One region of the Lelliottia sp. JS-SCA-14 genome, then DNA from elsewhere that is predicted to be linked to it. Evidence: predicted binding sites of a transcription regulator. Region 1 holds the regulator's gene; each other region holds the start of a gene.
What was found. The regulator CRP, encoded in region 1, controls carbon source genes, mostly activating them, when cyclic AMP is high. The targets are predictions, from matches to a motif close to ATGTGANNNNNNTCACAT.
Positions count from the first base shown of each region.

Region 2: a site for CRP is predicted at 4,587-4,604, ahead of ydfZ (putative selenium delivery protein YdfZ). Genes of this name have one in related genera too.
Region 3: a site for CRP is predicted at 5,912-5,929, ahead of U9O48_RS15710 (YfcZ/YiiS family protein). Genes of this name have one in related genera too.
Region 4: a site for CRP is predicted at 4,208-4,225, ahead of focA (formate transporter FocA). Genes of this name have one in related genera too.

Region 1 is NZ_CP141606.1:4,438,287-4,446,085, forward strand. Features, by position in the region: gene U9O48_RS20810 (triphosphoribosyl-dephospho-CoA synthase) at 1-634, opposite strand, end outside; gene mdcA (malonate decarboxylase subunit alpha) at 634-2,289, opposite strand; gene U9O48_RS20820 (hydrolase) at 2,568-3,590, shown strand; gene U9O48_RS20825 (YheU family protein) at 3,587-3,805, shown strand; gene U9O48_RS20830 (phosphoribulokinase) at 3,836-4,705, shown strand; gene U9O48_RS20835 (OsmC family protein) at 4,792-5,196, opposite strand; gene crp (cAMP-activated global transcriptional regulator CRP) at 5,503-6,135, shown strand; gene U9O48_RS20845 (YccS/YhfK family putative transporter) at 6,194-7,799, shown strand, end outside.
Region 2 is NZ_CP141606.1:2,288,500-2,296,298, reverse strand. Features, by position in the region: gene U9O48_RS10810 (2-hydroxyacid dehydrogenase) at 1-84, shown strand, start outside; gene dcp (peptidyl-dipeptidase Dcp) at 229-2,259, opposite strand; gene ydfG (bifunctional NADP-dependent 3-hydroxy acid dehydrogenase/3-hydroxypropionate dehydrogenase YdfG) at 2,415-3,161, shown strand; gene U9O48_RS10795 (GntR family transcriptional regulator) at 3,253-3,939, shown strand; gene U9O48_RS10790 (universal stress protein) at 3,983-4,414, opposite strand; gene ydfZ (putative selenium delivery protein YdfZ) at 4,700-4,903, shown strand; gene U9O48_RS10780 (fructuronate reductase) at 4,947-6,410, opposite strand; gene U9O48_RS10775 (MFS transporter) at 6,553-7,799, opposite strand, start outside.
Region 3 is NZ_CP141606.1:3,366,392-3,374,190, reverse strand. Features, by position in the region: gene alaC (alanine transaminase) at 1-413, shown strand, start outside; gene ypdK (membrane protein YpdK) at 478-549, opposite strand; gene lpxP (kdo(2)-lipid IV(A) palmitoleoyltransferase) at 905-1,825, opposite strand; tRNA gene U9O48_RS15730 (tRNA-Arg) at 2,113-2,184, opposite strand; gene U9O48_RS15725 (formate/nitrite transporter family protein) at 2,260-3,201, opposite strand; gene mlaA (phospholipid-binding lipoprotein MlaA) at 3,518-4,270, shown strand; gene fadL (long-chain fatty acid transporter FadL) at 4,316-5,662, opposite strand; gene U9O48_RS15710 (YfcZ/YiiS family protein) at 6,037-6,321, shown strand; gene fadI (acetyl-CoA C-acyltransferase FadI) at 6,570-7,799, shown strand, end outside.
Region 4 is NZ_CP141606.1:1,715,925-1,723,723, reverse strand. Features, by position in the region: gene serC (3-phosphoserine/phosphohydroxythreonine transaminase) at 35-1,123, opposite strand; gene U9O48_RS08050 (DUF421 domain-containing protein) at 1,286-1,978, opposite strand; gene ycaO (30S ribosomal protein S12 methylthiotransferase accessory factor YcaO) at 2,117-3,877, shown strand; gene focA (formate transporter FocA) at 4,284-5,141, shown strand; gene pflB (formate C-acetyltransferase) at 5,191-7,473, shown strand; gene pflA (pyruvate formate lyase 1-activating protein) at 7,678-7,799, shown strand, end outside.

The DNA of each region.
Region 1 (7,799 bases):
TGTCGGTGAGCGAGGTCATGATCGCCATCAGCGCATCGAGCCTTGAGTGCGTTTCGCTGCTGCCGTTCAGGCGACTGAGACGAAGCTGGGGCAGCGCCCGCTGCAAAATATGCGGGAACGCCTGCTGCGCCTCTTCACGCGCCCCCGGCACGCGATAGCGGTGCGTGGCGCGAAGCCCTTTGCTGAACACTTTCGGTGCTGCGTCATCCGGCAGCTTTGCCAGCTCCGCAGCCCGCATGGCGACGGTCTGCGGTTTGGCGTCGCCGCCGAGCATCGCTACCGCGCTGACCAGCAGTCCGAGCGCCCAGATCGCGCCACGATGGGTATTGACTCCGCCGGTGGCGGCCATCATCTGCTGCTCGCCTTCGCGACCCAGTCGCCCGATGGTTTGTCTGAGCGCAATGTCCGCCGGACGCTGCCAGCTTTGCTGCGCCAGCGTCTGAAACGTAGGGGTCAGGCTGTGCGCGGACCGCTCCATTAATGCAAGCGTGAGGTCCAGGTGTGCGCCGTTCCCCCGACTGTCCACCAGACCGGGTTTCGGGCTTAATCGTGCTTCGTCAATCAGACACTGCGTGGCGGTTCGCGCCAGCCATTCGGCACCGCCTTCAACCTGAATCTGGGGCAGAAGTTTCATTACCAGCTCCGGAATTTCGCAGGTGGGTTGTAGAGACCGCCGGACCATTCCACGAGATCAGCCACACTGCCGGCTGCCAGCAGAGAGCGGGTCGCGTCGGTACGGCGAATGCCCATATCTTCCGGGTAGACCACTTTGCCACTCTGGCGCAGTGCGGCGACGCGTTTGGCGTCCACGCCCAGGCCGATGTCGGTGATCCCGGCGACGGCGGCGACCATCGCGCGGCGCTCTTCGAGATTTTCGGCGCGATAGAGGTAGGCAATCCCCTCTTCGGTCAGAACGTGGGTGACGTCATCCCCGTAGATCATCACCGGTGCCAGCGGCATGCCGGAGGATTTCGCCACTTCAACGGCGTCGAGTTTTTCCACGAAGGTCGGTTTCACGCCCGCCTGGAAGGTTTCGACCATCTGCACCACCAGCTTTTTACCGCGCTGCATCGGGTCCGGTTCGGTAATCATGTTCAGCCACGCAGGCGTAGCATGACGACGACCGTGCGGATCGTGGCCCATATTTGGCGCACCGCCGAAGCCCGACAGACGACCGCGGGTCACGGTAGAGGAGTTGGCGTAGCCATCCACCTGCAGCGTCGAACCGATAAACATATCCACCGCGTACTGGCCTGCCAGCTGGCAGAAGGCGCGGTTAGAGCGCATCGAGCCGTCGGCACCGGTAAAGAACACATCCGGGCGGGCGCGGATGTACTCTTCCATCCCCAGTTCGCCGCCGAAGCAGTGCACGCTCTCCACCCAGCCGCTTTCAATCGCCGGGATCAGCGTCGGGTGTGGGTTCAGGGTCCAGTGTTTACAGATTTTGCCTTTCAGGCCGAGCTGTTCGCCGTAGGTCGGCAACAGCAGCTCAATCGCCGCGGTGTTAAAGCCGATGCCGTGGTTCAGGGACTGCACCTGGTGTTCCGCGTAGATACCTTTGATCGCCATCATCGCCATCAGGATGTGTTCTTGCTTGATGAGGCGCGGGTCGCGGGTAAAGAGGGGTTCGATGAAGAACGGCTTGTCGGCAACGACCACGTAATCAATCCACGAGCCCGGAATATCCACGCGCGGCAGATCGCATTCGTCGTCCACCAGCTCATTCACCTGGGCGATGACGATCCCGTCGTGGAACGCCGCGGCTTCGACCAGCGCCGGGGTGTCTTCGGTGCTCGCGCCGGTGTAAAGGTTGCCTTTGCGGTCGGCTTTAAACCCGGCAATCAGCGCCACGTTCGGCGAGAGATCGACGTACAGACGGGAGTAAAGCTCGATGTAGGTGTGGATGGCGCCGATTTCGAGCTGGCCGTCTTCCAGCAGCTGCGAAATACGCAGGCTCTGGGTGCCGGAGAAAGAGAAATCGAGCTTGCGGGCGATGCCCTTTTCAAAGATATCAAGATGTTCGCTGCGACCGACGCTGGGCATGATCATATGCAGGTCGTGCACGATTTGCGGGTTCACTTCAGCGAGCGAGCGGGACAGAAAATCGGCCTGCTTTTGGTTGTTGCCTTCAAGGACGACTTTGTCGCCCGGAGCAATCAGTTTTTCCAGCATGGCGACGAGATCGTCGGTCGGCAGAACCTTGCCTTGCACCGGGACGGAAGCCAGGCGGCGCGCTTTTTCGGTGCGTCGCGTGTTCCAGACCCGGGCGGGTGTTTGCCCAGATAACATTATTAACCTCCTGATTCAGCACATCATTCTGATTTGCTTAACGCTGAACAAAGTGTGCGCCCTGGTGAGAAAGGCATCAATTAAGCGTAGAGCGGAATCATTAGCCTGAGAGTAATAATCGAGGTAAAGATTTGTGATCGAGATCAGTTCGCGAAGGGTGAAAAAATGGCAGAGGTGGCAGAAATGGCTGAATCGGAGGTAAACGCCCCTCGTTTTTATAAACAGGGTACAATTCGGAAGGTATAGTAATGACTGACAAGAATTAATATCGCATCGTTATGACCCAAATTATTCCATCAGATTTCGAGATCGCTGGCGCTGAGAGCGCAGACTTCGTGCCCATGCGGGGTGTGGCAAACCCGCACCTGCAGACCATGCTGCCGAGGATCTTGCGTCGAAAACTGCAGTTTACGCCGCACTGGCAGCGCCTAGACCTGCCGGACGGTGATTTCGTGGATTTAGCCTGGAGCGAAGATCCCGAGCAGGCCAGGCACAAACCGCGCCTGGTGGTATTTCATGGTCTGGAAGGGAGCCTGCACAGCCCCTATGCCCACGGCCTGATCCATGCGGCGAAAGAACGCGGCTGGCTCGGCGTGGTGATGCATTTTCGCGGCTGTAGCGGCGAGCCGAACCGTCGGGAGCGTATTTATCACTCCGGCGAAACCGAAGATGGCACCTGGTTTTTACACTGGCTGAAGAACAGCTACGGCAGCGTGCCGACCGCCGCCGTCGGCTATTCCCTCGGCGGAAACATGCTCGCCTGCCTGCTGGCCAAAGAGAGCGACACGGTTCCACTGGATGCGGCGGTGATCGTCTCCGCGCCCTTTATGCTCGAGCAGTGCAGCTATCATATGGAAAAAGGCTTTTCGCGGGTCTATCAGCGCTATCTGCTGAACCTGCTCAAAGCCAACGCCGCGCGTAAGCTGAAGGCCTATCCGGATACCCTGCCGATCAGCCTGCAACAGCTGAAGCGAATGCGTCGCCTGCGCGAGTTTGACGATATGATCACCTCGAAGATCCACGGCTTTGCCGACGCGATCGACTACTATCGTCAGTGTAGCGCCATGCCGCTGCTAAACCAGATCACCAAACCGACGCTGATCATCCATGCGAAGGACGATCCCTTTATGGATCATCACTCCATTCCAGCGCCGGAACATCTGCCGGCGAACGTGCAGTATCAACTGACGGAACACGGCGGCCACGTCGGCTTTATCACCGGCACCTTGCGCCGCCCGAAAATGTGGCTGGAATCGCGCATCCCTGACTGGTTAACCCCATTTCTGGAGAGAGTAAAATGATGATTCCCTGGCAGGATCTGGCTCCCGAAACGCTGGATAGCCTGATTGAAAGCTTTGTATTACGCGAAGGCACCGATTATGGTGAACATGAGCGTTCGCTCGAACAAAAGGTCGCCGATGTCAAACGGCAGCTACAAAGCGGCGAGGTGTTGCTGGTGTGGTCTGAACTGCACGAAACGGTCAACATCATGCCGCGCAATCAGTTTCGCGGTTGATTGTTCCATCTTTCCATTCAGGGAGTTGCTATGTCCGCCAGACATCCGGTTATTGCCGTTACGGGTTCGAGTGGTGCGGGAACCACCACCACCAGCCTCGCTTTTCGCAAGATCTTCGCGCAGCTCAACCTGCGCGCGGCCGAGGTGGAGGGCGATAGCTTTCATCGCTTCACCCGTCCTGAAATGGACATGGCTATCCGCAAGGCCCGCGATTTAGGCAAGCACATCAGTTACTTCGGGCCAGACGCCAACGACTTTGGCCTGCTGGAACAAACCTTTCAGGACTACGGCCACACGGGCAAAGGCCAGTCGCGCAAATACCTGCACACCTACGATGAAGCGGTACCCTGGAATCAGGTGCCAGGCACATTCACTCCGTGGCAGCCCCTGCCGGAGCCGACTGACGTGCTGTTTTACGAAGGATTGCACGGCGGCGTGGTGACGCCGCAGCATGACGTGGCGCGCCACGTGGATCTGCTGGTCGGCGTGGTGCCGATTGTCAATCTGGAGTGGATTCAAAAGCTGACCCGCGACATGAGCGAGCGCGGCCATTCGCGCGAAGCGGTGATGGATTCGGTGGTGCGTTCGATGGAGGATTACATTAACTTCCTGACGCCGCAGTTTTCCCGCACCCACATCAACTTCCAGCGCGTTCCAACAGTCGACACCTCTAACCCGTTTGCAGCGAAAACCATTCCTTCACTGGATGAAAGCTTTGTGGTGATCCATTTCCGTAACCTGGAAGGCATTGATTACCCGTGGCTGCTGGCGATGCTGCAGGGCTCATTCATTTCGCATATCAATACGCTGGTGGTACCGGGCGGGAAGATGGGGCTGGCGATGGAGTTGATCATGATGCCGTTGGTGCAGCGGTTGATGGAAGGCAAGAAGATCGCCTGAGGTTTGTTGCCGGATGGCGCTGCGCTTATCCGGCCTACGTTCATGCTTTTGTAGGCCCGGTAAGCGTAGCGCCACCGGGCTTTGTTTTAAGCGTCAATCACTTCATACGAATGCGTAATCTTCACCGCTTTTTCCAGCATCAGCGCCACAGAGCAGTACTTCTCCGCAGACAGATCCACCGCGCGGGACACGGCGGCATCTTTCAGCTCTTTTCCGGTGACGATAAAATGCAGATTGATATGCGTAAACAGACGCGGCGCTTCTTCGCGACGCTCTGAGGTCAGCTTCACTTCGCAGTCGGTCACATCGTGACGGCCTTTTTGCAGAATCGACACCACGTCAATCGCGCTGCACCCGCCAGCCGCCATCAGCACCACTTCCATCGGGCTTGGCGCTTTATCTCCGGAGTTACCGTCCATCAAAATCTGGTGCCCTGAAGCGGATTCGCCAAGGAACGTTAAACCTTCAACCCATTTCACACGCGCTTGCATTTTTATTAACTCCGAAGTTGCATTTTTATGAACAGATTACGCGTGCGTTACAATTCTCGCAACGGAAGGCGACCTGCATCATGCTGAAGCGAGACACCAGGAGACACGCGGCTAAAGCTATGCTAAAACAGTCTCGATGCTACAGTAATACATTGACGTTACACATGTATGCAGAGGACATCAAACTTTACTGGCTGCGAACAGTGCGACAGCCACTTCCCAGGTACGGGTAAGAATTCGATTGCAACCCCAGAGTCAGGATGCGATTTTGACTCTGAGACAGCTTATAACAGAGGATAACAGCGCATGGTGCTTGGCAAACCGCAAACAGACCCGACTCTCGAATGGTTCTTGTCTCATTGCCACATTCATAAGTACCCATCGAAGAGCACGCTGATTCACCAGGGTGAAAAAGCGGAAACGTTGTATTACATCGTCAAAGGCTCGGTGGCAGTGCTGATCAAAGATGAAGAAGGGAAAGAGATGATCCTTTCTTATCTGAACCAGGGCGATTTCATCGGTGAACTGGGCCTGTTTGAAGAAGGCCAGGAACGTAGCGCCTGGGTGCGTGCGAAAACCGCGTGTGAAGTCGCTGAGATCTCCTACAAGAAATTCCGTCAGCTGATCCAGGTGAACCCGGACATCCTGATGCGCCTTTCTTCGCAGATGGCTCGCCGCCTGCAGGTCACTTCCGAGAAAGTGGGCAACCTCGCTTTCCTGGACGTCACCGGTCGCATCGCGCAGACGCTGCTGAACCTGGCGAAACAACCTGACGCCATGACCCACCCGGACGGTATGCAAATTAAAATTACCCGTCAGGAAATTGGTCAGATCGTGGGCTGTTCTCGCGAAACCGTAGGTCGTATCCTGAAAATGCTGGAAGATCAAAACCTGATCTCCGCTCACGGTAAAACTATCGTGGTCTACGGGACCCGTTAATTCCGCAAAATTCGGCGTGCCATCGCAAGATGTCACGCCGTTTTTGTCTCTGACGACTATGTGGCGCAGGCTGATTTATCACCCGGAAGTTAACTACGCACTACGTCAAACTCTGGTGTTATGTCTTCCCGTGGCCGTTGGTTTGATCCTCGGTCATCTGCAACAGGGGCTGCTGTTCTCTCTCGTCCCCGCCTGCTGCAACATTGCCGGTCTCGATACTCCCCACAAACGCTTTTTCAAACGTCTGATTATCGGCGGCTGCCTGTTTGCCGGATGCAGCCTCGCCGTGCAGCTGCTGCTGGCGCGCGATATCCCGCTGCCGCTCATTCTGACCGTGCTGGCGATGACGCTGGGCGTCACGGCGGAGATCAGCGCGCTTCACGCCCGCCTGCTGCCCGCATCGCTCATTGCCGCCATTTTCACGCTGAGTCTCGCCGGAAATATGCCCGTCTGGGAGCCGCTGCTGATCTATGCCGCCGGCACGCTGTGGTACGGGCTGTTTAACTGGTTCTGGTTCTGGATGTGGCGAGAGCAGCCGCTGCGCGAATCCCTGAGCCTGCTCTACGTCCAGCTCGCCGAATATTGCGAAGCTAAATACACCCTGCTGACGCAGCACACTGACCCCGAAAAGTCCCTGCCACCGCTGCTGTCGCGCCAGCAAAAAGTGGTCGATCTCATCAGCCAGTGTTATCAGCAGCTGCACATGCTGGCGGCCAATAAAAATCATGAATACAAACGCCTGCTGCGCGTCTTCCAGGTCGGGCTGGATCTGCAGGAGCATATCTCCGTCAGCCTGCATCACCCGCAGGAGGTGCAAAAGCTGGTGGAACGCAGCCACGCCGAGGCGGTGATCCGCTGGAATGCCCAGACGGTCGCGACTCGCCTGCGCGTGCTGGCGGACGATATTCTGTATCACCGCTACCCGACGCGCTTTACCATGGATAAGCAGCTGGGAGCGCTGGAGAAAATCGCGCGCCAGCACCCGGATAACCCGGTCGGACAGTTCTGCGCATGGCACTTTAGCCGCATCGCGCGCGTGCTGCGCACCCAGCGTCCGCTCTACTCCCGCGACCTGATGGCCGATAAGCAAAAACGTCTGCCGCTGCTGCCCGCGCTGAAAAGCTATCTGTCGCTGAAATCCTCCGCCCTGCGCAACGCCGCGCGCATCAGCGTCATGCTCAGCGTGGCGAGCCTGATGGGCGTCGCGCTGCACTTACCGAAGCCCTACTGGATCCTCATGACCGTGCTGTTTGTCACCCAGAACGGCTATGGCGCCACGCGAGTGCGCATTCTTCACAGGGCGCTCGGGACTTTTGCCGGGTTAGTGATTGCCGGGGTGACGCTGCACTTCCACGTTCCCGACGGCTACACCCTCGCGGGAATGCTGGTGATTACGCTCGTGGGCTATCTGATCATCCGTAAAAACTATGGCTGGGCGATGGTCGGGTTTACGGTGACGGCGGTATATACCCTGCAACTCCTGACCCTGAACGGCGAGCAGTACATTGTCGCGCGGCTGGTGGATACGCTTATTGGCTGTTTGATCGCCTTCGGCGGCATGGTCTGGCTGTGGCCGCAATGGCAAAGCGGCTTGTTACGCCAGAACGCCCACGATGCGCTCGAAGCCGATCAGCAGGCGATTCGTTTGATACTGAGCGACGACC
Region 2 (7,799 bases), 2.1 Mb from region 1:
GCGCTGATCAGTATTTCGGAAACGACGCTCGGGAATCTTAAGCAGCTCGAGAACGGCGAAGATTGTCCGAACGAAGTGGCTTAGGCATTAGCGAGCGCAGTTCCCCCTCACCCTAGCCCTCTCCCTCAAGGGAGAGGGAACCGCTCGGAGTTCTCCCTCAAGTACGGACCGGTTTTCTCCCTCTCCCCGTGGGAGAGGGTCGGGGTGAGGGCACCAGACCGCAGAATGCTACTCGCTCAACCCACGATTCTTCAACATCGGCTCGATCAACGGATCGTGCCCTCGCCAATCGCGGTACAAGGCTTCCAGATCGCTGCTGTTTCCGCGCGACAAAATCGCCTCACGGAATCTCTGCCCGTTTTCACGCGTTAACCCGCCCTGCTCGACAAACCACTGATAGCCGTCGTCGGCCAGCATCTGCGTCCACAGATAGGCGTAGTACCCCGCCGCATAGCCGCCGCCGAAAATGTGCGCGAAATAGCTGCTGCGATAGCGTGGTGGTACGGCAGGCAGGTCCAGCCCCTCTTTTTTCAGCGCCGCGGATTCAAACGTATCAACATCCGCAACATTTTCCTGCGCCCCAATGCCGTGCCAGTTCATGTCCAGCAGCGCGGCGCTCAGCAGCTCCGTCATGTCGTAACCTTTGTTGAACTGCGTCGCGCTGAGCATTTTCTCGCGCAGGGCATCCGGCATCGGCTCGCCGGTCTGATAGTGACGGGCATAGTGGGCGAACACCTGCGGATGGCTGGCCCAGTGCTCGTTAATTTGCGACGGGAATTCCACAAAATCGCGCGGCGTGTTGGTCCCGGAAAGCGTGGCGAAGCGCTGATCGGCAAACAGACCGTGCAGCGTATGGCCGAACTCGTGGAACAGGGTGATCACATCATCCCAGGAGAGCAGCGCCGCCTGGCCCGCGGCGGGTTTCTGGTAGTTGCAGACGTTGTAGATCACCGGACGCGCGGTGAATTCGTGAGATTGCTCGACGAAATTCCCCATCCACGCCCCGCCGCCTTTGGAATCCCGCGCGAAGAAATCACCGTAGAACAGCGCCATGCCTTCCCCGGTGTGGTCGAAGATCTCCCAGACGCGCACGTCCGGGTGGTAAACCGGAATATCGAAACGCTCGACAAAGCGAATGCCGAACAGCTGGCTGGCTGCCCAGAACACACCGTCGCGCAGAGTGGTGTCCAGCGCAAAATAGGGTTTGATCTGCGACTCATCGAGAGCGTATTTCTCCAGACGCACGCGCTCGGCGTAGTACGCCCAGTCCCAGGCCTGAACGCTGAAGCCTCCCTCAATGACTTTCTGGATATCCGCCTGTTCGCGCTCGGCACGCGCCCTTGCGGCCGGAACAATTCCGCGCATAAATTTCAGCGCCGCATCAGGCGTTTTCGCCATTTGATCGGCGGTGCTCCAGCTGGCGTAGCTGTCGAACCCCAGCAGCTCTGCGCGGCGGGCGCGCAGTTGAGCCAGCCGAATTACGATTTCGCGAGTGTCGTTTTCGTCGCCCTTTTGGGTGCGAATCCAGCCTGCTTTGAACAAATTTTCCCGCGTCTGACGATCGTTGAGCGCCGCCAGCGCCGGTTGTTGCGTGGTATTGAGCAACGGAATCATCCAGCGATCGGCCAGCCCTTTTTCAGCGGCGGCACGCGCGGCAGTCGCAATTTCATCCTCGCTTAAGCCGTCAAGCTGATGAACATCATCCACCACCAGACCGCCCGCTTTGTCGGCGGCCAACAGCCGCTGGTTGAACTGGCTGGTGAGCGACGCCGCTTCGGTGTTTAGCGCTTTGAGCGCCGCTTTTTGTTCATCGGTGAGCTGTGCGCCCGCCAGAATAAAGCGCTGGTGGATCTCTTCCACCAGCCTGCGCGACTCTGCATCCAGCGAAGCGCGCCCTTCCCATACCGCCACCACGCGGGCAAACAGCGTGTTATTGAGCCAGATATCGTTGGACAGCCCCGCCAGCTCGGTGGAGAACGCTTCGTCGAGCTCCTGCAAATAGTCGTTGGTATGCGCGGAGGTCATGGCGAAAAACACGCTGCTGACGCGGGAAAGCATCGCGCCGCTTTTTTCCAGCGCCAGAATGGTATTGGCGAAATCGGGTGCGGCGGCGTTGGCAATAATGGCATCAATATCTGCACGCTTCTGGCGCATCGCTTCGTCAAATGCCGGGCGGTAGTGGCTCTCTTCGATGAGATCGAATCGAGGCGCCTGATAAGGCAGTACACTGACTTCAAAAAACGGATTGGAAACCGACATCGTTGACTCCTGGGCACACAATAATCCTCCCAGAGTAGGACAGGCCGCGGCGGGCTGCAATGCTTCGCATACGTCAGGTAACAAAAGTCGTCTTAACGCACTCCCCACCAGCATGCTATGGTTACACAACACAAAAAGCGTTGAGGAACAGTGAGATGATCGTATTAGTTACCGGGGCAACGGCGGGTTTTGGTGAAAGCATCACGCGTCGCTTCGTCGCCAACGGACATAAAGTGATTGCAACGGGCCGTCGTCAGGAGCGTTTGCAGGAGCTGAAAGATGAGCTCGGCGACAGCATTTTGACCGCGCAGCTCGACGTGCGTAATCGCGCAGCCATTGAAGAGATGCTCGCTAACCTGCCCGCAGAGTGGCGCGCCATTGATATTCTGGTGAACAACGCCGGGCTGGCGCTGGGTCTGGAGCCTGCGCACAAAGCCAGCGTGGAAGACTGGGAAAACATGATCGACACCAACAACAAAGGTCTGGTGTACATGACCCGCGCGGTGCTGCCGGGCATGGTTGAACGTAATCGTGGGCATGTGATCAACATCGGTTCGACCGCCGGAAGCTGGCCTTATGCGGGCGGGAACGTGTACGGGGCGACCAAAGCCTTTGTGCGTCAGTTCAGCCTGAACCTGCGCACCGACCTGCACGGCACGGCGATCCGCGTGACGGATATCGAGCCGGGTCTGGTGGGCGGGACCGAGTTCTCCAACGTGCGTTTCAAAGGTGACGATGCGAAAGCAGGCAAAACCTATGAAAACACCGAGGCCCTGACGCCGGAAGATGTAGCCGAAACCGTCTGGTGGGTCGCGACGCTGCCAAAACGCGTCAACATCAACACCGTGGAAATGATGCCTGTCAGCCAGAGCTTTGCCGGTTTAAGCGTGCATCGCGGCTGATCCTTCCCTGCCCGGCCTGCGGGTCGGGTATGGGATGCCCTGCAAAAGAATGGTAGTATTAGAGCGTTAACTCTTTGAGAAACCACATCCCATGGCCGCCGAATCGCAACTGAACCCAACACAGCCTGTTAATCAGCAAATTTATCGCATTTTACGGCGTGATATCGTTCATTGCCTGATCCCGCCGGGCACCCCGCTCTCTGAAAAAGAGGTTTCGGTTCGCTTCGACGTGTCGCGTCAGCCAGTTCGTGAAGCCTTTATTAAACTGGCCGAAAACGGTCTGATTCAGATCCGCCCCCAGCGCGGCAGCTACGTGAATAAAATTTCCCTCTCGCAGGTGCGCAACGGCTGTTTCGTCCGCCAGGCAATTGAGTGCGCGGTGGTGCGCCGGGCGGCATCGCTGGTTGACGATCATCAGTGCTACCTGCTGGAACAGAATCTCCACCAGCAGCGGATTGCGATTGAGCGTAAGCAGCTGAATGACTTTTTCCAGCTCGACGACGAATTTCACCAGAAGCTGGCGCAAATTGCCGACTGTCAGCTGGCGTGGGACACCATTGAGAATATAAAAGCGACGATGGACCGCGTGCGCTATATGAGCCTCGATCACGTCTCGCCGCCGGAAATGCTGCTGCGTCAACACCACGATATATTCGCCGCGCTGGAAAAACGCGACGGTGACGCCGTCGAAAAGGCGATGACAGTGCATTTGCAGGAAATTGGCGAGTCGGTGCAGCTTATTCGCCAGGAAAATAGCGACTGGTTTTCGGAAGATTAATCATGACCGCATCCCGACTGTATTCCGGGATGCGGTGTTGCAATTAACGTACGACCAAGACCGGTATTTTGGCGTAGCGGATAACGGATTCCGCATTGGAGCCGAGTAAGTGGCTGGATATTCCCGGCGTCTTTGAGCCGATCACAATCACCTCATAATCCTCTTTATTACTGATACTGATAATCTCATCGCGAACATTACCGAAGCGCACTTCGGTGCGAATATTCTCCGGCGCGATATCAAATAACCGTTTTAATTCATTCATCTTTTTCTCTGACTCAGCGACCATATAGGCCTCAAACTTTTTGATGTCAGAGTTGAAACCGCGCAGCAACGAACGGCTGCTGAGCGGCAGGATGTTCAGCAAGGTGATGGTGGCGTTGTCCGCCTTCGCGAGGAACTCGGCGTGGCGCACTGCTTTATCGCTGAGGTTCATTTCAAATACGTCAACAGGCATTAATATTTTCTTGTACATAAGCCCTTCCTTATCCAAATAAAATAATTAGTTATCTGACTTAAGAGTGACATGGCTATTTGAAACAAAGGCTAAACCGTTCACTGGCGGAACTATCAATAAACGAAAACAATTGTCTGTTTTGTCAATTTGCGTCGGCGCGAGTCAGCGCGGATAAAATGCAGACAAAAAAGTGTGACCTTGATCAAAAACAAAAAAATGTTGTCGCAAGAGGCGTATTTATATTCTCCCGTCAGCGGCTGCAAAACAGAGAGCCGTGATGTGTAGAGAAGAGGAGAAATAACCATGATGACTTACGATCGCAACCGCAACGCTATTACCACCGGCAGCCGTGTGATGATTAACGGCACCGGGCACACCGGGATTATCCGCGCTATCCATGCCGAAGGTCTGGATGCCGCGCAGGTTCGCCGCAGCAAAACGGTTGAAGTGGAAGGTTGTGAAGGCAAGTTCGAACCGATTGAACTGATTCGTCTTGGCATGCACTGAGTGTGCAATGACATGCCGCCGCATGCGGCGGCATGATAAGAGATTACTTCTGAGAAAGTACCTGCGCCACGGTCGCCTTCGCGCCCTGCTCCAGCAACATCTTGTACGCGCTCATGACCGCATCCACAAAGCGGGCTTCCAGCGGCAGCTCATTGCCGAAAATCGCCTCGATACCTAATAGCGCTTTCACGCGGCTTTCACCCTCTGCGCTGCCGTTAACCGCCGCCTGAATGGTGGTCAGCAGCGGATCGCAGACTTCGATCGCGTTTCCGCTTTCATCCACGCCGCCGACATAACGCATCCAGCCTGCTACGCCCAGCGCCAGCAGCGGGAAACTGCGCTGATGCGCCAGATGCCAGCGCACAGAATCGAGCATACGTTGCGGTAACTTCTGGCTGCCGTCCATCGCGATTTGCCAGGTGCGATGACGCAGCGCCGGGTTGCTGTAGCGCTCGATGAGCAAATCAGCGTAACGGGCCAGATCAACGCCCTTCACTTTCAGGGTTGGTGCCTGTTCGTTCAGCATTAACGCATGCGCGGCATGACGATAATTCTCGTCTTCCATACAGTCGTTAATGTGCTGATAGCCCGCCAGGTAACCGAGATAGGCGAGGAAAGAGTGGCTGCCGTTGAGCATGCGCAGTTTCATCTCTTCGAACGGGATCACGTCTGCCACCAGTTCGGCACCCGCTTTTTCCCACTCAGGACGCCCGGCGACAAAGTTGTCTTCCACCACCCACTGGCGGAAGGGTTCGCAGGCCACGCCAGCCGGGTCGCGCACGCCGGTGATGTGTTCGATTTTATCCAGCGTTTCGGCGGTAACAGCCGGAACAATACGATCCACCATCGTCGACGGGAACGTTACGTTCGCTTCGATCCAGTCTGCCAGTTCTGCGTTGACGGCGCGGGCATAGGCGCAGGTGACGTTACGCATCACATGGCCGTTCTCCGGCATGTTGTCGCAGGACATCACGCTGAATGCCGGTAAGTCTGCCGCTTTGCGGCGCGCCAGCGCTTCAACCACGACGCCGGGCGCAGATTTTGGCTGGTTGGGGTTTTGCAGATCGGCGGCGATCAGCGGGTGATCGAGCATCAGCTGGCCGGTCGCCGGGGCGTGGCAGTAGCCTTTTTCGGTAATGGTGAGCGAGACAATCGCCACCTGCGGCTCGCACATAGCGGCCAGCACGGTTTCCAGACCATCTACCTGCGCGTGAAGCGCCTTTTTCACGACGCCGACCACGCGTGCGGTCCAGGCGTCGGCAGACATTTCTGCCACGGTGTAGAGGTTATCCTGGGCCTTAAGATCGGCAATCTGCTGTTCGCCGCCGATCAGGTTCACTTCGGTATAGCCCCAGTCGCTGCCGTGTTCAGCCGCGAGGATATCGGTATAAACCGCCTGATGGGCACGGTGGAATGCGCCAAAACCAAGGTGCACGATGCGAGGCACCAGGTTGTTACGGTCGTAGGCAGGAAGTGACGCTTTGGCATTCAACAATTTATTATTCATGAGGAGGCTCATTTTAGTGAGGAGTCGTCGAATCTGAGGAGGTAGACCATCTCACGCAATTGGTATGACATCTTTGATTTCCATCAACTACCATACAAGAAGAGAAGAAAAGGCGGGATCGACCTTCCCGCCCTCTTTAACTTTACAGATTCACCCTGTGGCCCAGAGGCACCGCGGAAACGGCTTTTTCGGCGGCGTCTTCTGCGAGGCTCAGATCGCGGTCGCGCACTTCCGGCATCAGCACGGCTGATACCAGGCCAATGACGGAATAGACCACCATCATCGCCACAATAGGCCACCAGGAACCGGTCATGTTACAGAAAATCCCCGCCAGCACCGGGCCGAAACCGACCGCCACCAGACCACCGGCCTCTTTCGAAATCGCCATCCGGGTAAAGCGATTGCGCGAGCCAAACATCTCCGCCATGGTGATGTTTTCCAGCGCGAACAGCCCCAGCACCGCAAAGTTGTGAATGACGATGATCGACAGCATGATCACGCCTGGGCTGTAGCTTTTATCGACGATAATCGACAGCATCGGGTACGCCAGGATAATGGCGGAGATGTTGAGCAGAATGTACGGCAGACGGCGCCCGACTTTATCCGACAGCCAGCCCAGCAGCGGGATGGAGATAAACCCGAGAATGGAGCTGATCATCAGCGCGTCGGTCGGGATGCTTTTATTAAACAGCAGCGTCTGCACCAGATAGCCCGCCAGGAAGGTCTGGATCAGGCCCGAGTTCCCCGCCTGACCAAAACGCAGCCCCGTCGCCAGCCAGAAGGATTTGCTTTTGAACATCGCGCCGAGCGAGGTTTCTTCCGCCGTCACCACCGGGCTGCTTTCGTCGTTCACCTTCTCAAACACCGGACTCTCTTTGAGGTTCATTCGCAGCCAGATGGCAAAGATCATCACCACCACGCTTGCGAGGAACGGCACGCGCCAGCCCCAGGCCACCAGCTCTTCGCGGTCGAGAGCAAAGAACATCACCGCCCAGATCGCCGTGGCGCTCAGGGTGCCGCAGTTGGTGCCCATCGCCACCAGGGAAGAAATAATGCCGCGTTTCCCCTTCGGCGCGTACTCCGCCAGCATGGTTCCCGCACCGGAAATCTCGGCTCCCGCGCCCAGCCCCTGGATAATACGCAGCGTCACCAGCAGCACCGGGGCAAAAATCCCGATCTGTGCGTAGGTCGGCAGGACGCCAATCAGCGTGGTGCAGATCCCCATCATGGTGATGGTGATAAACAGCACCTTTTTACGCCCAATCCGGTCGCCCATTTTGCCGAAGATAAAGGCCCCGACGATGCGCGCAATATAGCCTGCGCCGTAAGTCCCCATCGCCAGAATCAACGCCATCGCGGCGGACTGCTCCGGGAAGAAGATCTCGTGAA
Region 3 (7,799 bases), 1.1 Mb from region 1:
GCTATCACGACTACGGCACCTTTACGCCGCTGCAGGTCGCGGCGATTGCCGCGCTGGAAGGCGATCAGCAGTGCGTGCACGACATCGCCGCGCAGTATAAACGCCGCCGTGATGTGCTGGTGAAAGGCCTGCACGAAGCGGGCTGGATGGTCGAAATGCCGAAAGCCTCGATGTACGTCTGGGCCAAAATCCCTGAACACTACGCCGCGATGGGCTCGCTGGAGTTTGCCAAAAAGCTGCTGCAGGATGCGAAGGTTTGCGTCTCACCGGGCATTGGTTTCGGTGATTACGGCGATACCCACGTTCGCTTTGCGTTGATCGAAAACAGCGACCGAATTCGTCAGGCGGTGAGAGGCATCAAAAGTATGTTCCGCGCCGACGGGCTGTTGCCGGTCGAGAGAAAATCGGAATAAGCAGGATATGCATAAAAAAACAGGAGCCGATTGGCTCCTGTTTTTTTAACTGTATTTTCTTCGCTCAGATCATCAGGGCAAAGGTTCCGGCCCAGACTAATACAATCACCGAAATGCCCATAAAGAAATATTTCACGTTCATCGCTCCGCGTATCAAAGATACGCCTTAAAAAACAGAGTCCAACTGAGTATAGAGAGTTGAAATCAGACCCAGGCGGAAATAAGAATTATCCCGCGAGCTCGCTGACTCCAGCTCAGAATTCTGTGCGTTCCCATTGCCAGACGGCGCTAATGTACGCCTAAATTTGGGGGGTGACAAGAGGCATTTTTTTGTATCATTTCCGTAACTTACGAGTGTCGTGGAACGGAGACAGTTTAATTTCACAGCGGAATAAATTGCGTTGAGCGAAGGGGTAAATGGACAGTAACGGCGGGTGATTACAGGTGATTGAAAAGGTTAGTTTCCTGGCGAAACTAACCTGATAAAAGAACTAAATATAGAGAGACGACTCGCCGACCGGGCGGGTCTTAAAGCGACGATGCACCCACAGATACTGTTCCGGCGCGCGCATGATTTCGCTCTCAATCACTTTGTTGATGTAAGTCGCGGCTTCGCGCTCGTCCTGTGGGTAATTATGCAGTTCTGGTGAGATAAACAGACGATAGCCCGACTTATCGGCTTTTCTGACCATCGTGACGGTCAGCATGGGCGCACCGGACAGGCGTGAAATCACAAAGGTGCCGTTAGTGGTGGCGACATCCCTGACCGCGAAGAAGGGGGCAAAACTGCTGCCTTTACGTCCGTAATCCTGATCGGGCGCGAACCACACCGCTTCGCCTTTTTTCAAAGCGTTGACCAGACCGCGCAGGTTGTTACGGCTGATCATCGCTTTGTTCGAGCGCATACGTCCGCGCGTCTGCACCCATTCCATCAGCAAATTATTGTGCGGGCGATAGGTTGCCATCATCGGCTGACACAGGCCCATTACGCGCCCGCCCAGCTCCAGCGACATAAAATGCACGCCGATGACCATCACGCCGCGATTCTGCGCTTGTACCTGCTGGAGGTTTTCCAGGCCTTCGACGTCGAACCATTTGCGTACGCGCTCGTCCGGCCAGAACCAGGCCATACCGGTTTCCAGCAGCGCCATGCCAATGGATTTGAAATTCTCGGCGATCAGCTTGTCGCGCTGCTCGTCGCTGTAATGAGGGAAGCACAGTTCCAGATTTCGGCGGGCAATGGATTCACGGCGTTTCAAAAAGAGACGGGAAGCGCTGCCTAAACTTGAACCCAGTACTTGTATTGCGGGATAAGGCAATTGAACGAGCAACCAGAGCAGGCCAAGGCCAAACCAGGTGAGCCAGTAACGTGGGTGGAGAAATGCACGTTCGAATTTGCATTGAGACAAAATTGTGGACCTATATAAAGCCAGAGAAGGTAGCGCAAAGGTTGCGATACTACGTGCTGATTTAGACCGTCGTTCAGGGCGATGGTTTCAGGCCTTACCCAACTTTACGGCGCTGCCTGTCCACTGCCGGGACAAGGCGGGCTGCGTAGATTAGCACCCTTATACACTCTGTGCTATGACTTGTTTTCTCGGGAAAATTGTCCGCAGCGAAAAGGTCCACTATCCGGGTTTTCTTGGGGATTAAAAAGATGATTGTGGGTGTTTCGATGGGGTTAACAATTCGCTGAAAGTGTCCCCTGCAGGAATCGAACCTGCAACTAGCCCTTAGGAGGGGCTCGTTATATCCATTTAACTAAGGGGACGAAGCGGCACGAGTATAGCCTCATTTACACAGGGCGTTAAGCTCGATGCCGCCTGACTGCTTAAAGAGTCGCCATTTAGCGCGTTTTTTCTGGATCTTCGTCCTTGTTTTGTCGGGCTTTTTCCTTTTCCTTCAGCTCGGCCTTGCGCTTGTTCGACATATCGTTGCGGATTTGCGCATGGCTCAGCAGGGCGAAGATAAAGGTCCCGCCGCAGATATTCCCCGCCAGCGTCGGCAGGGCGAACGGCCAGAAGAAATCACTCCAGTGCTGGGTGCCGTTAAACACCAGGTAGAGTACTTCCACGGTGCCGACGACGATATGGGTGGTGTCAGCCAGCGCAATTAGCCAGGTCATCAGGATAATCACCACGATTTTGGCCGCACCGGCAGAGGGGAACATCCACACCATAGTGGCTATGATCCAGCCAGAGATAATGGCGTTAGAGAACATCTCCAGCGGGGTGTTCTTCATGATGTCCATCCCGATTTTGACGAACGCATCGCGGGTCGGCTCATCAAAGATCGGCATGTATTCGAACGCCCAGGCGGCGACGCCCGTGCCGATGAGGTTCCCCAGCAGCACCACGCTCCACAGGCGCATCAGCAGCCCGAAATTGCCCCAGGTCGGGGTTTGCATGACGGGCAGCACCGCCGTCACGGTGTTTTCCGTAAACAGCTGCTGGCGCGCCATAATGACGATCACGAAGCCAAAGGTGTAGCCCAGGTTCTCAATCAGAAATCCGCCAGGCACGCCTTCCAGCTGGACGTGAAAAATCCCTTTCGCCAGCAGTGAGGCCCCCATCGACAGCCCGGCGGCAATGGCTGACCAGAGCAGGGCCATCGCATCGCGCTCGAGCTCTTTTTCGCCGTCCTGGCGGATGTATTCGTGGATCGCCATCGCCCGGGAGGGGAGACGGTCTTCGTCGACTTCTATTTTGCCTCCGTGCTGTTTCTCATCGCTTTCCACTTCCAGTTCATCGGTGTGTTTATCAATTTTTTCTGCGTGTAGTTCGTCCATCGGGCACGTCTCGCTGCGTTGTCATAACAGTAATCGTAGCGGTTTTCCGGACATTGCCCGTGGGGATGCTCTTATTTTCCCTGGAATGGCAATAAACGTGATACATCACATTCAGACACAAGATAAAATTACCGACGAAAAGAAAGGTAAAGCCAGGCTATGCTGAGATCAGAGTGATGGCAGATGACTGCCCGTCATTGTGTGCGTGGACATCCAGAAACGTGCTGTTACAATCACTTGCACGATAATCAGCGGAGCGTCAGGCGCTTCGTAACGGATGGCAGTCAACGATAGCCATACTAACAGGGAGAAATATATGAAACTTCGGCTGTCGGCGCTTGCGCTGGGCACCACGCTGCTCGTGGGCTGTGCCAGCTCGGGCGAGCAAACGGGGCGCTCCGATCCTTTAGAAGGATTCAACCGATCCATGTATAGCTTTAACTACAACGTGCTGGACCCGTACGTGGTCCGCCCGGTAGCTGTGGCATGGCGTGATTACGTTCCGCAACCTGCTCGCAATGGTCTGAGCAACTTCACCAGTAACCTGGAAGAGCCTGCCGTCATGGTGAACTTCTTCCTGCAGGGCGACCCGTATCAGGGGATGGTGCATTTCACCCGCTTCTTCCTGAACAGCCTGTTAGGGATGGGTGGCTTTATCGACGTGGCGGGAATGGCGAATCCGAAGTTGCAGCGTGAACAGCCGCACCGCTTCGGTAGTACGCTGGGTAATTATGGCGTGGGTTATGGCCCGTATATGCATCTGCCATTCTACGGCAGCTTTACCGTCCGTGATGACGGGGGTGACATGGTCGATACCCTTTATCCGGTGCTGTCGTGGCTGACCTGGCCGCTGTCGATCGGTAAATGGACCGTCGAAGGGATTGAGACGCGTGCTCAGCTGCTGGATTCAGACGGCCTGCTGCGTCAGTCTTCCGACCCGTACATTATGGTCCGCGAAGCTTACTTCCAGAATCATGACTTCATCGCCAACGGCGGCAAGCTGAAACCGGAAGACAATCCGAACGCCAAAGCTATCGAGAATGAGCTTTCTGAGATAGATAAAGAATAAAAGAAAAAGGTGAGCAAATGCTCACCTTTTTTAATGACGACGCGATTAGAACGCGTAGTTGAAGTTAGTACCGAACAGCCAGGCTTTACCTTCAGATTTGAAGGTGTACGCCGCAGGGCCTTCGCCTTCGGTGAAGCTGACGTTCTGGCCGTGCATGTAAGATGCACCCACGTCGACAGACGCATCGTCGTTAAACGCATAAGTCATACCGGCGCTCAGCCACAGACGGTCCTGATCCGGAATAGAAATGGAGCGTTTGTCAGCCGGAACCGGGCTGTCATCGAACGCGATACCGGTACGGAAGGTCCAGTTCTTGTCGTAGTAGTAGGTGGTACCCAGCGCGATACGATAAGCATCTTTGAAGCTTTCATCTTTATAGAACAGCGTCTGGCCGTCGTTGCCGGTCGCTTTCAGCTCCTGGAACTGGCTCCAGCTGGTGTAAGTCAGGCTGTAGTGGATAGCCCACTGTGGCGCAACGCGGTTATAACCAGACACTTCCCACATCTCAGGCAGGTTCAGCGTCAGCGCGCCGTTCTGCGTTCTGCCGCCGGTGCCTGCTGGCAGACCGGTCAGACCCATGCTGGCAAAGATGTTGCTCAGGTTCGGGTCAATGGAGCTTTTATAGTCGCCGTCGAAGTCAATTTTCACTTCTGAACGGTAGGTAAAGCCCCAGCGGTTGTTTTTGTCCAGTTCATACAGGATACCGGCGTTCCAGCCGAAGCCCCACTCGTCGCCTTTCAGGTACGCGATCTGATCGTCCGGAGAGTTGATACCATCCAGCATGGAGGGAGGCACCATACCTTGCAGCTGACCCGCCAGCAGTGGGCCGAGTGAACCCGCATAGCGCTCGATTTTCGCTTTCGCGTAGACCGCATCGAAGCCCACACCGAAGCTCCAGTTACTGTCGAGACGATACGCGCCGCTCAGGTTCAGGTTGATGGTCTGCAGGTCAGTTTTGCCGCCGTAAATACCGGCCGCGTAGTTGTCGTTAAATTCTGTTGCCAGACCGTAGTTGGAGGTCACAGACGCACCCCAACCGAACTGGTCGTTGATTGGCATAACAAAGTGCATGTTAGGCACCCACGCCACTGGCGCGATGTTGTCCTGGTTAGCACTCTGTCCGGTTAAATTGGATTTTCCGGTAACGTTCACATCCGGGTCGATATAAACGGCACCCATAGAGAAGGTAGGGCGATCAAACATAGTGATCAGCGCCGGGTTACGGCTCACGTTGCCTGCGTCATCGGCAATAGCGCCTTCCCCGGAATATGCACGGCCAAGGCCAGAGGAAGAAAATTCGTTAAGCTGGAAGCCCGCGGACCAGGCGGACGTTGATACGATTGCCACTGCGACTGCCAGCGCAGTCTTTTTGAACAGGGTTTTCTGGCTCATGACCATAACCTCATTGAGTTATTTTTATGCAATATATGTTACATAGAGTAACAGGAGCGCGAAGTGTAGGGTCTGTGGTAACACTTAGAAATCAGACCAGTGGCGAGAGTATAGGTCGGACCAGATGGGATGTTGCAAGTTTGTTTCTGAAGTTTTTCAAAGATGTTTTTTGAAACGAGATCCAGGTGGCAAAAATGCGACCACCGGCACTCACCATAAAGGGTGATTTTTGCGTTAGATCATTTTTTAGTGTGATAACGGTCACTTATCCCCGTTTGCGCCATTAACGGCTGGAGAGACCTTCAGCCAGGGCGTAAAATATCAGCAACGTATTTATCTCGCGCCGTGCGCGAAAACGCAGAGGAACTTGAGCTATGAGTAAATGCAGTGCTGATGAAACCCCGGTTTGCTGCTGTATGGATGTCGGTACCATCATGGATAACACCGATTGCACCGCGTCTTACAGCCGTGTATTTAGCAAACGTTCGGATGCTGAAGAGACCCTGACCGCGTTGACCAAACGCGCGCGCGACGTGGAATCCGATCCGTGTGAAATCAAATCTTCCCTCACAGAAGTGGACGGTGGCGTGAAGCTCGACATCGATTTCGTTTTTGCGTGTGAAGCTGAAACACTGATCTTCCAGCTCGGGTTGCGTTAATTTTTCCGTAAATATGCCGGGGGGCGGCTTCGCCTTACCCGGCCTACGAAATTGTAGGTCGGGTTAGCGAAGCGCCACCCGACAAAAAACACCTCAAATGCCCCTGCCTGCGCAGGGGCATTTTCTTTTCTTCTCTGTGTCTTACCTCGCAATTTTTCGCTTCCCCGATTGGCTCAATGTAAAAATATGGTTAAAACTGTTATCAGGTCAGACCACTTTGCGCATCAGGTTATTTACAGGGGACTGTTATGAGTCAGGCATTACCGCTCGTCACCCGTCAGGGTGATCGCATTGCCATTGTCAGTGGATTGCGTACTCCGTTTGCACGTCAGGCGACGGCATTTCACGGAATACCGGCTGTCGATCTGGGGAAAATGGTAGTGGGGGAGATGCTGGCACGCAGCGAAATACCCCCTGAGGTCATTGAACAGCTGGTCTTTGGGCAGGTGGTTCAGATGCCTGAAGCGCCCAACATCGCCCGCGAAATTGTGCTCGGCACCGGAATGAACGTCCATACGGACGCCTACAGCGTCAGCCGTGCCTGTGCGACCAGCTTCCAGGCCGTCGCTAACGTGGCGGAAAGCCTGATCACCGGCACCATTCGCGCGGGCATTGCGGGCGGGGCCGATTCTTCGTCTGTTCTGCCGATTGGCGTCAGCAAAAAGCTGGCCCGCGTGCTGGTGGACGTCAACAAAGCCCGCACCATGGGGCAGCGTCTCAAACTCTTTTCTCGTCTTCGCCTGCGCGATCTCGCGCCCGTCCCACCTGCGGTTGCGGAATACTCCACCGGCCTGCGGATGGGCGACACCGCGGAGCAGATGGCGAAAACCTATGGCATTACCCGTGAGCAGCAGGATGCCCTGGCCCATCGCTCCCATCAGCGCGCGGCGCTGGCGTGGTCAGAGGGCAAACTTGCCGACGAAGTCATGACGGCCTATATCCCGCCGTTCCGTGAGCCTCTCGCCGAAGATAACAACATTCGTGGCAATTCGACGCTGGCGGATTATGCAAAATTACGCCCGGCGTTTGACCGCAAACACGGCACCGTCACGGCGGCGAACAGCACGCCTCTGACCGACGGCGCGGCGGCGGTGATCCTGATGACCGAGTCCCGCGCCAAAGAGCTGGGGCTGGTCCCGCTGGGCTATCTGCGCAGCTACGCCTTCACCGCCATCGACGTCTGGCAGGACATGCTGCTCGGTCCGGCGTGGTCCACGCCGCTGGCGCTCGAACGCGCTGGATTAACGATGGCCGATTTAACACTGATCGACATGCATGAAGCCTTTGCGGCACAAACGCTGGCTAACCTGCAGCTGCTAGGTAGCGAACGCTTTGCCCGCGATGTACTGGGCCGCGCCCATGCCACCGGAGAGGTGGATGAGAGCAAATTTAACGTGCTGGGCGGCTCCATCGCCTACGGCCACCCGTTTGCCGCCACCGGCGCACGCATGATTACGCAAACGCTACACGAACTTCGC
Region 4 (7,799 bases), 2.2 Mb from region 1:
GAAGTCGGGCTTCGGGGGTGAAAAACTCGCGCGATTAACCGTGGCGACGTTCGAAGTCGACCATAAAATCAGTCAGCGCTTTAACACCTTCGAGCGGCATCGCGTTGTAGATGGAAGCACGCATGCCGCCCACCACGCGGTGGCCTTTCAGCGCGTGCAGACCTGCAGCGAAGGACTCTTCGAGGAACACTTTGTCGAGTTGGCTGTCGGCAAGCTGGAACGGCACGTTCATGCGGGAACGGTTCGCTTTGGCCACGTCATTGCGGTAGAAATCACTGCCGTCAATTACGCTGTACAGCAGAGTCGCTTTCTGCTGATTAATCTTGTCCATCTGCGCCACGCCGCCATTTTTCTTCAGCCATTTAAAGACCAGGCCAGAAAGATACCAGGCAAAGGTCGGCGGGGTGTTGAACATGGAGTCGTTATCGTTCAGGACGGTGTAGTCGAGAATCGACGGACAGGCCTGATGCGCTTTACCTAACAGGTCTTCACGAACAATGACCAGCGTCAGCCCGGCCGGGCCGATGTTTTTCTGCGCGCCAGCGTAAATCACGCCGTAGCGGCTGACATCCAGCGGGCCAGAGAGAATGGTGGAAGATAAATCAGCGGTCACGATGACGTTGTCGCCAAAATTCGGCTCTTCGTGAATGGCGATCCCGTCGATGGTTTCGTTCGGGCAGTAGTGAAGGTACGCCGCATTGTCTGACAGCTGCCATTCACTCATCGGGGTGACACCACGCAGACCATCGACGGTAATTTTCGCGTCGATAACATTCGGGGTGCAGTATTTTTTGGCTTCTTTCACCGCGCTGGCGGCCCAGTAACCGGCATCGACGTAATCCGCTGTCGTTTTATCACCCAGCAGGTTCAGTGGAATACCCGCAAACTGACCGCGCCCGCCGCCGTGGCAGAACAATACTTTGTAGTTCGAGGGGATATTCAGCAGATCGCGAAAATCCTTTTCTGCCTCTTCAGCAACCTGGATAAACTCTTTTCCACGGTGGCTGATTTCCATCACCGATGTACCAAGACCCTGCCAGTCGCAAAGCTCCTGCTGAGCTTGTTTAAGCACATCCGCCGGTAGCATTGCCGGACCTGAACTGAAATTAAAGACCTGAGCCATTTACCCTCACCACGCTTAAATTCATAAGTTATTACTGTGGATATCGGTTTTATCATTCAGTGACACGCGCCGCAATGTCTAAAACCAAGACCCAGGAAAATGTGCCCCCGGTCACACAAAACAATCTGCCAGCACGTTGTCACAAAACCGACAAATTGGCTGTCAGGTGACGCGTTTCGCCCGACTCACCTTCGTCCATACTGGATTTGCACAGCGAGGGCAGAGTTGGTGATCACCCGGCTGCATCGTAAGCACATGGCTGCAGCGTCGACAGGCATACTCCCCTGCTTCGGGAACGGTGGTAAATCGTTCAACGTATTCATCCGGCAAAATACAGAGGCCTGGCTTGACGTCCGCATCGTCGTAGTAATAGACACTGATCTGCCCGTTGGTTTCCATGATCGCCAGCCGCACCTGCCCCAGCTGTTCCACGCTGTTTAAGCGCAGCTCCATGAAAAACTCAAATTCCGTCATATTCGCGCTGCGAACTTTCTCCCAGGCCAATTGGCCCTCTTCGACAATCACCACTGGTTTCCCTTCCAGCAGATCCTCGATTTTTTCACTTTTCGACATCAGCCACATCACCAGGCGATAGAGCAAACCCAGGGTGACAAACACAATCAGCACCGGAATCATCGGCACATCGTCGTAAAAGGCCACGTCACCCGCCGCAGAACCGAGGGTGAGGATGATCAGCACCTCGAACAGCGACATCTGCCGCACGCCGCGCCGTCCGGTGATTTTGAGAAACAGAAAGACCAAGATAAAGGTATAGAGACTGCGCAACGCCACTTCGCCTAAAAACTCCAGCGGCACTTTGTCGAACGCCATCCGGTGAAGATCGAACGCTTTCATTTTTATTTGCCTTAACAGTAAGTTACTGTTGATAAGCATAGCTGACTCTTTTATTTTCGCTGTTCTCCTCGCGAAGATAGCGCCTGTCACGCAAAACCCGTATCATTGCGCGCTTTACGTACGATAAAAGTGATCGCCATGACTCAAACATTTATCCCCGGCAAAGACGCCGCACTGGAAGATTCCATCGCTCGCTTCCAGCAAAAACTGACCGACCTGGGTTTTAATATCGAAGAAGCCTCCTGGCTCAACCCGGTTCCTCACGTCTGGTCTGTGCATATTCGCGACACCGACTGTGCGCTGTGCTTTACCAACGGTAAAGGCGCCACCAAAAAAGCGGCTCTCGCTTCTGCCCTGGGTGAGTATTTTGAGCGCCTGTCCACCAACTATTTCTTCGCCGATTTCTGGCTGGGCGATACCATCGCCAACGGCCCGTTCGTGCACTATCCGAACGAAAAATGGTTCCCGCTGACGGAAGATGACGAGCTGCCGGAAGGCATTCTCGACGCGCGTCTGCGCAAGTTCTACGATCCTGATAATGAACTGACCGCCGGCATGCTGGTGGATCTGCAGTCTGGCAACGACGAGCGTGGCATCTGCGCCCTGCCGTTCACCCGCCAGTCTGACGATCAGACCGTCTACATCCCGATGAACATCGTCGGCAACCTGTATGTCTCCAACGGCATGTCCGCCGGTAACACCCGCAACGAAGCCCGCGTGCAAGGTCTGTCTGAGGTGTTTGAGCGTCATATCAAAAACCGCATTATCGCTGAGTCCATCAGCCTGCCGGAGATCCCAAACGAGGTGCTGGCGCGCTATCCGGGTGTGGTGGAATCCATCGCCAAACTGGAAGCAGAAGGTTTCCCAATCTTCGCTTATGACGGCTCTCTGGGTGGCAAATACCCGGTGATCTGCGTCGTTCTGTTTAACCCGGCGAACGGCACCTGCTTCGCTTCGTTTGGCGCACACCCGGACTTCGGCGTGGCGCTGGAACGTACCGTCACCGAGCTGCTGCAGGGCCGTAGCCTGAAAGATCTCGACGTCTTTACCCCGCCAACGTTTGACGACGAAGAAGTGGGCGAACACACCAACCTCGAAACCCACTTCATCGATTCCAGCGGTTTGATCTCCTGGGATATGTTCAAGCAGGACGCGGACTATCCGTTCGTGGACTGGAATTTCTCCGGCACTACGGAAGAAGAGTTCGCCACGCTGATGGCCATCTTCAAAGCGGAAGATAAAGAAGTGTACATCGCGGATTACGAGCACCTGAGCGTCTATGCGTGCCGCATTATCGTTCCGGGCATGTCCGACATCTATCCGGCGGAAGATCTGTGGCTGGCGAACAACAGCATGGGCAGCCATCTGCGTGAAACGCTGCTGGCGCTGCCGGGCAGTGAGTGGGACAAAGAGGATTATCTGAACCTGATCGCCCAACTGGACGACGAAGGCCACGACGATCTCACCCGCGTGCGTGAGCTGCTGGGTCTGGCAACCGGCAAAGACAACGGCTGGTACACCCTGCGTGTTGGCGAGCTGAAATCGATGCTGGCCCTGGCCGGTGGCGATCTGGATCAGGCCCTGGCCTGGACGGAATGGACTATCGAATACAACCAGTCCGTCTTCAGCCCGGAGCGCGCCAATTATTACCGCTGCCTGCAAACGCTGCTGTTGCTCTCTCAGGAAGAAGATCGTCAGCCGCTGCAATACCTGAATGCCTTCGTACGTATGTACGGCGCAGAGGCTGTCGAAGCGGCAAGCGCCGCGCTGAGCGGTGAAGCGCCGTTCTACGGCCTTCAGGCGGTTGATAAAGATCTGAAAGCCTTCCCGGCACATCAGTCGCTGCTGAAAGCTTATGAAAAACTGCAGCGTGCGAAAGCCGCTTACTGGTCAAAATAAGCGCATATAGTACTACTGGCAGTAGGCGTACTCACGCGTCTGGGCTATATTACGGGGCAATTTCATTGCCCCGTTTTTTTATTTCTTTTGCAATGAATATTGATTGTAATAATAAAGTTAAATACAGGTAAATATAATTATGTTTACCTGGGCTTTGCTGTTACTTTTTAGGGTAATTACTCCATTTTAATTAACTGCTTTGGGAGAGGTTTCAGGAAATTATTCAACTCTTTTCATAACTTTTAAAATTTATTTTTATACGGATAATCAACAACTTACTCCGCAATCGCTGCAAAACCATGCGCTTTGCGGGCCTATAAGCCAGGCGAGATATGATCTATATCAATTTCTCTTCTATAATGCTTTGTTAGTATCTCGTCGCCGACTTAATAAAGAGAGAGTTAGTGTGAAAGCTGACAACCCTTTTGATCTAATACTCCCAGCTGCGATGGCCAAAGTTGCCGAAGAAGCGGGTGTCTATAAAGCAACGAAGCACCCGATGACGACGTTCTATCTGGCGATCACCGCTGGTGTGTTCATCTCCATCGCTTTCGTCTTCTACATCACTGCTACCACCGGTACTGCTGCGATGCCTTTCGGTATTGCGAAACTGATTGGCGGTATCTGTTTCTCACTGGGCTTGATTCTGTGCGTCATCTGCGGCGCCGACCTCTTTACCTCAACGGTACTTATCGTGGTGGCTAAAGCGAGCGGAAGAATCACCTGGGGTCAGCTGGCGCGCAACTGGATTAATGTCTACGTTGGCAACCTGATTGGCTGTTTACTCTTTGTTCTGCTGATGTGGTTATCTGGCGAGTATATGACCGCCAACGGTGGCTGGGGACTGAACGTCCTGCAAACCGCTGACCACAAAATGCATCACACCTTTATCGAAGCCGTCGCTCTCGGCATCCTCGCAAACCTGATGGTCTGCCTGGCCGTCTGGATGAGCTACTCTGGCCGCAGCCTGATGGACAAAGCCATGATTATGGTTCTGCCGGTTGCGATGTTCGTTGCCAGCGGCTTTGAGCACAGTATCGCAAACATGTTTATGATCCCGATGGGTATTGTAATCCGTAACTTTGCGAGCCCGGAGTTTTGGACTGCTGTTGGTTCAACCCCGGAAAGTTTCTCTCACCTGACTATTATGAACTTCATCACAGATAACCTGATCCCTGTCACTATTGGGAACATTATCGGTGGGGGTCTGCTGGTTGGGTTGACATACTGGGTCATTTACCTGCGTGGCGACAATCATCATTGATGGTTTCTCAGGCAGTAAAGAAAAATCCACTTAAGAAGGTAGGTATCACATGTCCGAGCTTAATGAAAAGTTAGCCACAGCCTGGGAAGGTTTTGCGAAAGGTGACTGGCAGAAAGAAGTCAACGTACGCGACTTCATTCAGAAAAACTATACCCCATATGAAGGCGACGAGTCTTTCCTGGCTGGTGCAACTGACGCAACAACCAAGCTGTGGGACAATGTAATGGAAGGCGTCAAACTGGAAAACCGCACTCACGCGCCAGTTGACTTCGATACTTCCGTTGCCTCTACCATCACTTCTCACGACGCTGGCTACATCAACAAAGCGCTTGAGAAAATCGTTGGTCTGCAGACTGAAAAACCACTGAAACGTGCGATCATTCCGTTCGGTGGCATCAAAATGGTTGAAGGTTCCTGCAAAGCGTACGATCGCGAACTGGACCCAATGCTGAAAAAAATCTTCAGCGAATACCGCAAAACTCACAACCAGGGCGTGTTTGACGTTTACACCAAAGACATCCTGAACTGCCGTAAATCCGGTGTTCTGACCGGTCTGCCAGATGCGTATGGCCGTGGCCGTATCATCGGTGACTACCGTCGTGTTGCTCTGTACGGTATCGACTTCCTGCTGAAAGACAAATACGCACAGTTCCTGTCCCTGCAGTCTGACCTGGAAAACGGCGTAAACCTGGAAGCGACTATCCGTCTGCGCGAAGAGATCTCTGAACAGCACCGTGCGCTGGGTCAGATCAAAGAAATGGCCGCTAAATATGGCTGCGATATCTCTGGTCCGGCAACCAACGCTCAGGAAGCTATCCAGTGGACTTACTTCGGCTACCTGGCCGCGGTTAAATCTCAGAACGGCGCAGCAATGTCCTTCGGTCGCGTATCCACCTTCCTGGATGCTTACATCGAACGTGACATCAAAGCAGGCAAAATCACCGAGCAAGACGCACAGGAAATGATTGACCACCTGGTCATGAAACTGCGTATGGTTCGCTTCCTGCGTACCCCAGAATACGATGAGCTGTTCTCCGGTGACCCAATCTGGGCCACTGAATCTATCGGCGGTATGGGCGTTGACGGCCGTACTCTGGTAACCAAAAACAGCTTCCGTTTCCTGAACACCCTGTACACCATGGGCCCGTCTCCGGAACCGAACATCACTGTTCTGTGGTCTGAAAAACTGCCTCTGAACTTCAAGAAATTCGCGGCTAAAGTCTCCATCGATACCTCTTCTCTGCAGTACGAGAACGATGACCTGATGCGTCCTGACTTCAACAACGACGACTACGCTATCGCTTGCTGCGTAAGCCCAATGGTTGTTGGTAAGCAAATGCAGTTCTTCGGTGCGCGTGCTAACCTCGCGAAAACCATGCTGTATGCAATCAACGGCGGCGTGGACGAAAAACTGAAAATCCAGGTTGGTCCTAAATCTGAACCAATCAAAGGCGACGTTCTGAACTTCGACGAAGTCATGGATCGTATGGATCACTTCATGGACTGGCTGGCTAAGCAGTATGTCACCGCCCTGAACATCATCCACTACATGCACGACAAGTACAGCTACGAAGCGTCTCTGATGGCTCTGCACGACCGTGACGTGGTTCGCACCATGGCATGTGGTATCGCAGGTCTGTCCGTTGCAGCTGACTCCCTGTCTGCAATCAAATATGCGAAAGTTAAACCAATTCGTGACGAAGATGGTCTGGCGACTGACTTCGAAATCGAAGGCGAATACCCGCAGTTTGGTAACAACGACTCTCGCGTAGATGACATGGCCGTTGACCTGGTTGAACGTTTCATGAAGAAAATTCAGAAACTGACTACCTACCGCAACGCTATCCCGACTCAATCTGTTCTGACCATCACTTCTAACGTTGTGTACGGTAAGAAAACCGGTAACACCCCAGACGGTCGTCGTGCTGGCGCGCCATTCGGTCCAGGTGCTAACCCAATGCACGGTCGTGACCAGAAAGGTGCTGTTGCCTCTCTGACCTCCGTTGCTAAACTGCCGTTTGCTTACGCGAAAGATGGTATTTCTTATACCTTCTCTATCGTTCCAAATGCGCTGGGTAAAGACGACGAAGTGCGTAAAACCAACCTGGCAGGTCTGATGGACGGTTACTTCCATCACGAATCTTCTATCGAAGGTGGTCAGCACTTGAACGTGAACGTGATGAACCGTGAAATGCTGCTCGACGCGATGGAAAACCCGGAAAAATATCCGCAGCTGACCATCCGCGTATCTGGCTACGCAGTACGTTTTAACTCCCTGACTAAAGAACAGCAGCAGGATGTTATCACCCGTACTTTCACTCAATCCATCTAACTGGAATTGACTGAAATCACGCAGTAAAAAGCGTACAATAAAGGCTCCACATCAGTGGGGCCTTTTTAACACCTTCTCCAAACCAGTCTCTTTTGGCCGCTGTCTATATACTTAATGGATAACAGCCAAAACAGACTCGACATAGCCGATGAGCTATGCACATAAACAGGCCCCGGACGGGCCGAATCTGGAGATATCACCGCAATGTCAACTATTGGTCGCATTCACTCCTTTGAATCCTGTGGCACTGTCGATGGCCCAGGCATCCGCTTTATCACCTTCTTCCAGGGCTGCCTGATGCGCTGCCTGTACTGTCACAACCGCGA